DNA from 3 places in the Streptomyces sp. NBC_00289 genome. Region 1 is predicted to be linked to each of the others. Evidence: riboswitches for the same ligand, from Rfam matches in the RefSeq annotation. Region 1 holds a riboswitch; each other region holds the start of a gene.
The links. Region 1 has a riboswitch for S-adenosylmethionine ahead of OG985_RS09985 (amino acid ABC transporter permease). Riboswitches for the same ligand answer to the same signal wherever they lie in the genome.
Positions count from the first base shown of each region.

Region 1 (3,200 bases):
CGCTCGTTGCGCGGCCGGTCGAGCACCTCGCCGGGCGGCCCCTGTTCGACGATCCTTCCGCCGTCGATGAAGACGACCCGGTCGGCGATCTCCCGGGCGAAACCGACCTCGTGGGTGACGATGACGAGGGTGGTACCGCTGGTCGCCAGATCCTTGATGACGGCGAGGACCTCGCCGACGAGCTCGGGGTCGAGGGCCGAGGTCGGCTCGTCGAAGAGGATGACGCCGGGCCGCAGGGCGAGGGCGCGGGCGATGGCCACGCGCTGCTGCTGGCCTCCCGACAGCTGCCGCGGATAGGCGCCGATCTTGTCGCCGAGGCCCACCCGGTCGAGCAGATCGCGCGCCAGCTCCAGGGCCCGGGGCCGGGACAGCCTCCCGGTGGCGACCGGCGCGGCGGCGACGTTGTCGAGAACGGTCAGGTGCGGGAAGAGGTTGAAGTTCTGGAAGACGAAGCCGATCCGGCTGCGCTGGGCCAGGATCGCCCGCTCGCTGAGCTCCTTGAGCCCCACGCCGTGCCGCCGTACGCCGATCAGCTCGCCGCCCACGCTGACGTGGCCGATCTCCGGCTTCTCCAGGTGGTTGATCACCCGTAGCAGCGTGGACTTGCCGGAGCCGGACGGGCCCAGGATGACGGTCACCTCGCCGGGCCGCACGGTCAGGTCGATGCCGTCCAGCACCCGGTGGGCGCCGTACCACTTGTGCACGTCGTGGATCTCGACCGCGGCGGGCGCGATCTCGAGGATCTCGGCGGTCATACGGCTGCCTCCCTGCGTATGCGGGCCCGCAGGTCGGTGAGACCGGTGCGCAGCTTCTGCAACGGCGTCGGCGGCAGGGAGCGCGTGGCGCCCCGGGCGTAGTACCGCTCGACGTAGAACTGGACGACGGAGACGAGGGTCGTGAGGATCAGGTACCAGACGGTGACGACCAGCAGCAGCGGCACGATGTCACCGGGATACGTGGAGCCCATCGACTGTGCGGAGCCGAACAGGTCGAGCAGGGACACGTAGAAGACCAGCGAGGTGCTCTTGATCAGGCCGATCAGCTGGTTGACGTAGTTCGGCGTGATGGATCTCAGGGCCTGCGGGAACACGATCTTCGTGAACTGGTAGCCCTTCGGCAGGCCGAGGGCGGCGGCCGCCTCGTGCTGGCCCTGGTCGACGGAGAGGATGCCGCCACGGACCACCTCGGCGGCGTACGCGGCCTCGTTGAGGCTGAGGCCGATCACGGCGACGACCATGTCGGTGGCGAGTTTCGACTCGTCGAACCTGAAGAAGGCGGGGCCGAAGGGCACACCGACGCTCAACGTCTGGTAGAGCGCGCTGAAGTTGTACAGGAAGATCAGGACCACGATCAGCGGCACCGAGCGCAGCACCCAGACGTAGGTCCAGCTGACCGCCCGCAGCACCGGGCTCTTCGACAGCCGCGCCAGCGCGAGCAGGATGCCGCCGAGCAACCCCAGCACGGCGCTGTACGCGGCGACTTCGAGGGTGATCAGGAGCCCGTCGACGATGGTCGGCCGCAGGAACCAGTAGCCGAAGCGGTCCCACTGGTAGAAGGGGTTGGAGACCAGGCCGTGGGCGAACTGGGCCGCCAGGACCAGGACCACCGCGGTGGCGATCCAGCGGCCGGGCCGACGCAGCGGCTGAACCCGCTGGGCGGTAAAGGATTTTGACGGGGTATCAGCGGGTGGCGGTGCCTCGGCGAGGGACACGGCGGCGCCAGGGGGTTCACTCATGGAGGGGCTCCGGCGGAGTCGGACACCTGGGACCGCGACGGCGTCGAGCGGCTACGGCGCGGCAGCGGGACGGGGACAGGCCTGCTGCGCGACGCGACGCACGGGATGGCGCGGAACCGGGGGCTGGGCGGACAACGGCACACCGCGCGGGCGGTGTTCGTCAGAAGACGGGTCGGCAGAGAGCCGAGAGGCGGTGCGGCGGCGCGGTCAGGCCTACGGAGAAGTCGTCAGCCTCGACAGCGGGCACAGCCCGGTGCGCTACACAGTGCGCTGCTGACGCGGAGCAGATCGACGGGGCGATCGGCGACCAGGCGGTTCACGCAGGGCGGTACGCAGCCCGAGGGGCGGCGTGCGGCCGTCCTGGGAGCTGCGTACATGTCGTCACCTGTCACTGTCACGGCCCAGTGGGCCTCGCGCTTACCGAAAGGGCATCCGGTCCGGTCGTCACCTGGGGCACCCCACCGCGTGCGAGGGTTGCCGGTCAGCTAGCCAGGGCTTGTCGCTGACACTCATGACCGTTCTGGGGCTGATTCAAGACAATCACCGAACGACTGTCAACGCCGGTCCATCAGGTGGACGGCCCGGGTGGACGGTTGGCCGGACGGCTACGGCCTGCGGGCGGCGTGGGCCGCCCAGTCGAGGATCTGTACGGCCGCGCCGGCGGCCTCCAGCCCCCGGCAGCGGGCGTGATGGCGGCGAGCGATGCCGTCGAGGTCGAGGTGGGCGGCGAAGGCCGGGTGGGCGGCCAGGTGGCGGGCGTGGGCCCACAGGGCGGGGTGGTCGGCGACGCGATGTACCGCCGCGGCGTCCAGGTGGTGGCGGTGCACGGTGTCGAGTTGGACCAGAGTGACCCACAACTCGACGTCGGCTGCGGTGAGTTGGTCGCCCACCAGGTAGTCGTGCGCGGCCAGCCGCCGCTCCAGCGATCCCAGCGTGGCGAACAGCGTGTCGAGCGCCGCCGCCCGCACCGTCGCGTCGACGTCGGCACGTCCGGCGCGCTGCGCGGCCGCGTCGACGCCGCGGGCGCACAGCCGTTCCACTGAGTGGATCTCCGTCTCGGCGCCGCACGGGTACAGCGCCGGACGGCCGCCGCCGAAGTGCCGGGCCAGGTCGCGCGTCACGTCCGGGGCGTGGGTGCTGACGATGCGGCCGGACCAGTCGTCGCTGAGCACCGGCCCCGCGGCCGCGCCGGCATACCGGTGCGCGCTCGCGTCGTACAGCGGACGCAGTGCGGAGTACCCCCCGTCGGAACAGTCGGGGACGGCGTCCAGGACGGTCACCGGACAGACGTCGGTGAGGCCGAGCAGGCTGTGGACCACGGCGATGCGCAGCCCGTTGGGACAGGCGGGCGAGAGATGGAGGCGGTAGCGGCGCGGTACGGCGTAGTGCCCGCTGCGCGCGTCCCGGCCGATGCGGCCGCGGAAGGCGGGGGCCGAGGATGCGGAGGTGGCGGGGGCGAGCGGCG
Region 1 is NZ_CP108046.1:2,103,471-2,106,670, forward strand. Features, by position in the region: gene OG985_RS09980 (amino acid ABC transporter ATP-binding protein) at 1-755, opposite strand, end outside; gene OG985_RS09985 (amino acid ABC transporter permease) at 752-1,735, opposite strand; SAM riboswitch class IV at 2,144-2,252, opposite strand; gene OG985_RS09990 (glutathione S-transferase C-terminal domain-containing protein) at 2,341-3,200, opposite strand, start outside.

Region 2 (3,200 bases), 3.5 Mb from region 1:
AGTCGCCGTCTCCAGGCCCTGCTCGAAGCGCACGTCGTCGTCGTTGACGTACACGTTGACGAAGCGGCGCAGCTTGCCCTGGTCGTCGAGGACCCGGGCGGCGATACCGGCGTGGTTCTTCTCCAGGTCGGTGATGACCTCGCCGAGGGTGGCGCCCTCGGCCGCCACCTCGGCCTTGCCGCCCGTGTAGGTGCGGAGGATGGTGGGGATGCGGACGTTGACGCTCATGCGGTGTGGCCTCCGGTCATGTCAGGTGGGCGCCCCGAAGGGACGCGGGGAGGAACGACGGTTCAGGCGAGACCGGCGTCCCGGAACGACTCCAGGCTCGGACGGATGGTCGCCGTCAGCCCCGTACCGGCCACGGCGTCCAGCGTCTTCAGACCGTCACCGGTGTTCAGGACGACCGTCGTCAGCGTCGGGTCGAGAAGACCGTTCTCGATCAGCTTCTTCGTGACACCCACCGTCACGCCACCCGCCGTCTCGGCGAAGATGCCCTCGGTCCGCGCGAGCAGCCGGATCGCGTCCACGATCTGCTCGTCGTCGACGTCCTCCACCGCACCGCCCGTGCGGCGCGCGATGTCCAGGACGTACGGCCCGTCGGCCGGGTTGCCGATGGCCAGCGACTTGGCGATGGTGTCCGGCTTCTGCGGTCGGACGACGTCGTGGCCGGCCTTGTAGGCGACCGACACCGGGGAACAGCCCTCCGCCTGCGCGCCGAAGATCCTGTACGGCCTGTCCTCGACGAGCCCGAGCTTGATCAGTTCCTGCAGACCCTTGTCGATCTTCGTGAGCTGGGAGCCGGAGGCGATCGGCACGACCAGCTGGTCCGGCAGCCGCCAGCCGAGCTGCTCGCAGATCTCGTACGCCAGCGTCTTGGAGCCCTCGGCGTAGTACGGCCGCAGGTTGACGTTGACGAAGCCCCAGCCCTCACCGGCCGGGTCGCCGATCAGCTCGGAGCAGAAGCGGTTCACATCGTCGTAGTTGCCCTCGATGCCGACGAGCTCCCCGCCGTAGATCGCGGCCATGACGACCTTGCCCTGCTCCAGGTCGTGCGGGATGAACACGCAGGAGCGGAAGCCGGCCCGGGCGGCGGCGGCGCCGACCGCGCCGGCCAGGTTGCCCGTGGAGGAGCAGGAGAGGGTGGTGAAGCCGAAGGCGCGGGCGGCCTCGATGGCCTGCGCGACGACACGGTCCTTGAAGGAGTGCGTCGGGTTGCCGGAGTCGTCCTTGACGAAGAGCTTGCCGGCGTCGACGCCCAGCTCGCGGGCCAGGTTGTCGGCCTGGACGAGCTTGGTCCAGCCGGGGTTGATGTTGGGCTTGTCCGCCACGTCGGCCGGGACGGGCAGCAGCGGCGCGTAGCGCCAGATGTTCGCGGGGCCCGCCTCGATACGCTTGCGGAGTTCCTCGGTGTCGTAGGCCGAGAAGTCGTAGGCGATCTCGAGCGGGCCGAAACACTCCTCGCAGGCGAAGACCGGGCCGAGGGGCACGCGGTGGCCGCATTCGCGGCAGGAGAGCGCCGCGGCGGGGCCGAGGTCTACGGAGTCGGTGGTGCTTGCAACAGTCTGCACAGCCATGGAGGCGAGGCCCTTTCCTCATCTTCCTCACGACGCATCTCGCCGTAAGACGGATTTGGCACCTTCCCTAGCCGGGAGCCTCGCGTAATGATCAACAGTGATCGACGAGACCGGCTGGAGGGTTGCCGGGGCTTCAACGGGCCGTATCCCTCTGCCCCTCTGGATGAGCGGTATTTAGTTGTCCACGCAACGACCCCCGACATGCGATGGTCATCAGCGTTGTTCAAGACTGTAACCGAAGGCCAGGACAGTTGAGATAGCCGTCCGAACCGCGAGATGGATCACAGCTGATCACAGACTCGCCGAGAGAACGCAGAGGAGCCGCGCACTGTGCTGGAAGAAGTCGAGCGCTGGCTGAGCACCCGCTCCTGGTCCGTGACCAGTCGCCCGCTGCACAAGATCCTGGCCGCGAAGCGCATGACGGGCCAGACGGTCTCCGTCGTACTGCCCGCGCTCAACGAGGAGGAGACGGTCGGTGACATCGTCGCCGTGATCCGTCACGACCTCATGCACCAGGTCCCGCTCGTCGACGAGATAGTCGTCGTCGACTCGGGGTCCACCGACCGCACCTCCGAGGTGGCCGCCGCGGCCGGCGCCCGGGTCGTCCACCGCGACGACATCCTGCCGCACATCCCGCCCGTGCCGGGCAAGGGCGAGGTCCTGTGGCGCTCGCTCCTGGTGACCAGCGGGGACATCGTCTGCTTCATCGACGCGGACCTGAAGGAGTTCTCCTCCGACTTCGTCTCCGGCATCGTGGGGCCGCTGCTCACCGATCCCGGCGTCGACCTGGTCAAGGCCATGTACGACCGTCCGCTCGGCGGCCGGGCCGGCCAGGGCGGCCGGGTCACCGAACTGATGGCCCGCCCGCTGCTGAACATGCACTGGCCCCAGCTGGCCGGTTTCGTACAGCCGCTCGGCGGCGAGTACGCGGCCCGCCGCTCCCTCCTGGAACAGCTGCCCTTCCCGGTCGGCTACGGCGTGGAGCTGGGCATGCTGGTCGACGCCCTGCACCTGGTCGGGCTCGACGCGCTGGCCCAGGTCGACGTGGGCGTGCGCAAGCATCGCCACCAGGACGGCCAGGCCCTGGGCCGGATGGCCGCCGCGATCTACCGCACGGCCCAGCTGCGGCTGGCCCGCGGCCACCTGATCCGCCCCTCCCTCACCCAGTTCGAGCGGGGCGAGGACGGATTCGAGCCGCGTACCTACTCCGTGGACACGGAGGAGCGGCCGCCGATGGTGGAGATCGCCGAGTACGCCACCCGAAAGGTGGCCTGACCAGGCCGGGGACGGGGGCCGTGGCGCGGACCGGGACACTCCGTATACGGCCCCGCGGACCGGCCGCAGACCCGACCGCACGTTTGAGCGTTTCCGGGCCGGGCTAGGTTGAGGCGTATGGCTTCCACCCGCGCTGCTCAGGGCGCCCAGGTACTCGTCGCGTCCAACCGCGGCCCGGTCTCCTACGAGGTGCGGGAGGACGGCTCGCTGCACGCCAGGCGCGGCGGCGGCGGGCTGGTCTCCGGCCTGTCGGCGATCGGGCCCGACGCGGGCGCCCTGTGGGTGTGCTCCGCCCTCGGTGACGGCGACCGCGAGGCGGTCCGGCGCGGGGTCGGGGAGCACGGCGTACGG
Region 2 is NZ_CP108046.1:5,573,296-5,576,495, reverse strand. Features, by position in the region: gene OG985_RS25345 (MoaD/ThiS family protein) at 1-228, opposite strand, end outside; gene thrC (threonine synthase) at 291-1,574, opposite strand; SAM riboswitch class I at 1,590-1,744, opposite strand; gene OG985_RS25335 (glucosyl-3-phosphoglycerate synthase) at 1,905-2,849, shown strand; gene OG985_RS25330 (trehalose-6-phosphate synthase) at 2,967-3,200, shown strand, end outside.
Region 2: another riboswitch for S-adenosylmethionine. It lies ahead of thrC (threonine synthase); the one in region 1 lies ahead of OG985_RS09985 (amino acid ABC transporter permease).

Region 3 (3,200 bases), 5.2 Mb from region 1:
GAACCAGCCGTGATCACCGCGATCGTCCTCATCAAGACCAGCGTGGACCGGATTCCCGAGATCGCGGAGTCGATCGCGGCCCTGGAGTCCGTCAGCGAGGTCTTCTCGGTCACCGGCACCTACGACCTGATCGCGATGGTCCGCGTCAAGCAGCACGAGGACCTGGCCGAGGTCATCCCCGGGCGGATCAGCAGGATCCCCGGCGTGGAGGGCACGGACACGCACGTCGCGTTCCGCACCTACTCCCAGCACGACCTGGAGGCGGCGTTCGCGATCGGCCTGGACTCCTGACCGCCTGAACACCGCCTCCGGGCACGGACCGGACCCAGACGTCACACCGCCGGGACGCAGCGGCCGCCCTCCGTGCGGTACTGCCAGCGCGCGCCGTCCCGCACGAGCTCCTTCACGGCCCCCACGAAGCGCTCCACGTGCTCGTCGGGGGTGCCCGCGCCGAAGCTCACCCGGATCGCGTTGAGGGACTTCTCGCCCGGCGCGGCCTCGGGGGCACCGCACTCGCCCTGGGTCTGGGGGTCGCTGCCCAGCAGGGTGCGGACCAGCGGGTGGGCGCAGAAGAGGCCGTCCCGGACGCCGATGCCGTACTCGGCGGAGAGGGCCGCGGCGAAGTGCGAGCTGTTCCAGCCCTCGACGACGAAGGAGATCACGCCGACCCGCGGGGCGTCGTCCCCGAACAGGGACAGGATCCGCACCTGCGGCACCTCGGCGAGGCCCGCCCGCACGGTGTCGATCAGGTGCCGCTCGCGGGCGACCAGGGTGTCGAAGCCGGCCTCGGTGAGGGCCTTGCAGGCGGAGGCGATGGAGTAGACGCCGATGACGTTGGGCGAGCCGGCCTCGTGACGGGCGGCGGTGTCGTGCCACTCGACGTCCACTCCCCCGTCCTCACGCCGGGTGACCTTGCGGCTGGCGCCGCCGCCGGCCAGGTACGGGTCGGCCTCGCGCAGCCAGTCGGCACGGCCGGCCAGGACTCCGGAGCCGAAGGGCGCGTACAGCTTGTGACCGGAGAAGGCGACCCAGTCGACGTCCAGGTCCCGCACCGACACCGGGTGGTGCGGGGCCAGCTGGGCGGCGTCCAGGACGATCCGGGCGCCGTGGGCGTGCGCGGCGGCCGCGAGCTCCCGTACGGGCCACAGCTCGCCGGTGACGTTGGAGGCGCCGGTGACGCAGACCAGGGCCGGGCCGTGCGGGTCACGGGCGGCGAGGGCGCGCTCCAGGGTCTCGACGGCCTGGCGCGGGGTGCGCGGGGCGTCGAGGTAGCTGACCCGGGCGTCCTTCCAGGGCAGCAGCGAGGCGTGGTGCTCGGTCTCGAAGACGAAGACCTGGCAGCCGTCGGGAAGCGCGGCGGCCAGCAGGTTCAGGGAGTCGGTGGTGGACCGGGTGAAGATCAGCTGGTCGTCGGTCCGGCAGTCGAGGAACTCCGCGACCGTCCGGCGGGCGTTCTCGAACAGGTCGGTCGAGAGCTGGGAGAGGTATCCGGCCCCGCGGTGCACGCTGCCGTAGTACGGCGCGTAGGCGGCGACGTCGTCCCAGACCCGCTGCAGGGCGGGAGCGCTGGCCGCGTAGTCGAGCGCGGCGTAGGTGACCTCGCCGCCCGTGACGAGCGGGACGGTGACGTCTCCACCCAGAACGGGCAGCGGGGAACAAAGCGACTGGGCGGCGGCAGCGGTGGAGACAGACATGGCGAACTCCCGTGAGAAGCAGCGGAATCACCACGCGAGCGGGTACGGCTCGGCGCGGGACAGGAAGAGAAAAGGGGATGCGGAGGCGGGGCTCTGCGGCCCTATCGCATTCGCTTGCTCACGGGGGACTCCCTCGAGACCAGGACCCCTGGGCTGTATCCACTCGAAAGAGTGCGAGGGGTCCGCGCTTGCCGTGGACCTCGCTGCCCACGGCCTGGTCTTCACCCGGGGCACCCCGCCACGGACGGAGGGTTGCCGGACAGTCGGCCGGGGCCTCATGACTGTCACTCATGACCTGCCGAACATCCTGCCACACGATCTTCCACGCGCAAGGCGCAGTCCGAATTCTGGACTGCGCCTCGCGTCACACCGTGCGGAACTCAGGCGTTGCTGATCGCCACCCAGCGCTCCAGGGTCCGCCGGGCCGCGCCGGAGTCGATCGACACGGCCGCCTTCTCCATGCCGGCCCGGATCTGCTCGGCGAGCGGCCCGTCCCCGGGCTCCAGCGCGACCAACGCGGCCGCCGAGTTCAGCAGTACGGCGTCCCGCACCGGCCCGGTCTCCCCGCTCAGCAGCCGTCGGGCCACCTCCGCGTTGAACGAGGCGTCGGCGCCCCGCAGGGCCTCCACCGGCACCAGCTCCAGGCCGACGTCCCGGGGGTCGAAGGCCTCCTCGGTGACCTTGCCGTCGCGGACGACCCACACCCGGGAGGTGGCGGTGGTCGTCAGCTCGTCGAGACCGTCGTCGCCCCGGAACACCAGCGAGGAGTTGCCGCGCTCGGCGAAGACACCGGCGACGATCGGCGCCATCCGCAGGTCGGCCACCCCGACGGCCTGCGCCTTGACCTTCGCCGGGTTGGTCAGCGGGCCGAGGAAGTTGAAGGTCGTCCGGATACCCAACTGGCCGCGCGCGGCGGCCACATGGCGCAGCGCCGGATGGAACTTCACCGCGAAGCAGAAGGTGATCCCGGCTTCCTCGGCCACCTCCGCGACCCGCTTCGGCGTCAGTTCGAGATTGACGCCGAGCTTCTCCAGGACGTCCGAGGCACCCGAGGCGGAGGAAGCGGCCCGGTTGCCGTGCTTGACGACCTTCGCGCCGGTGCCGGCCACGACGATCGAGGACATCGTGGAGATGTTCACCGTCCTGGCGCCGTCGCCGCCCGTGCCGACGATGTCGACGGTCGCGCCCGGCACCTCGATGACGTTCGCGTGCTCGTACATCGTCCGGACGAGCCCGGCGATCTCCTCGACGGTCTCGCCCTTGGCCCGCAGCGCCACCGCGAACCCGGCGATCTGTGCGTCGGTCGCCTCGCCGCGCAGGATCCGGTCCATCGCCCAGGCCGTCGCCTCGGCGCTCTGGTCCCGGCCGTACAGCAGGGCGTCCAGTACCTGGGGCCAGGAACGGCCCGCCGCGGTGTCGCCTCCAGCGGGGGTCACAGCGCTCATAAGCCGCTCCTGGGTCGGTCCCGTACCACGGGACGCGGATCTCAACAGGGCCACCCTATCC
Region 3 is NZ_CP108046.1:7,343,504-7,346,703, reverse strand. Features, by position in the region: gene OG985_RS33190 (rhomboid family intramembrane serine protease) at 1-13, shown strand, start outside; gene OG985_RS33185 (Lrp/AsnC family transcriptional regulator) at 10-291, shown strand; gene OG985_RS33180 (aminotransferase class V-fold PLP-dependent enzyme) at 333-1,694, opposite strand; SAM riboswitch class IV at 1,874-1,990, opposite strand; gene trpD (anthranilate phosphoribosyltransferase) at 2,075-3,139, opposite strand.
Region 3: another riboswitch for S-adenosylmethionine. It lies ahead of OG985_RS33180 (aminotransferase class V-fold PLP-dependent enzyme); the one in region 1 lies ahead of OG985_RS09985 (amino acid ABC transporter permease).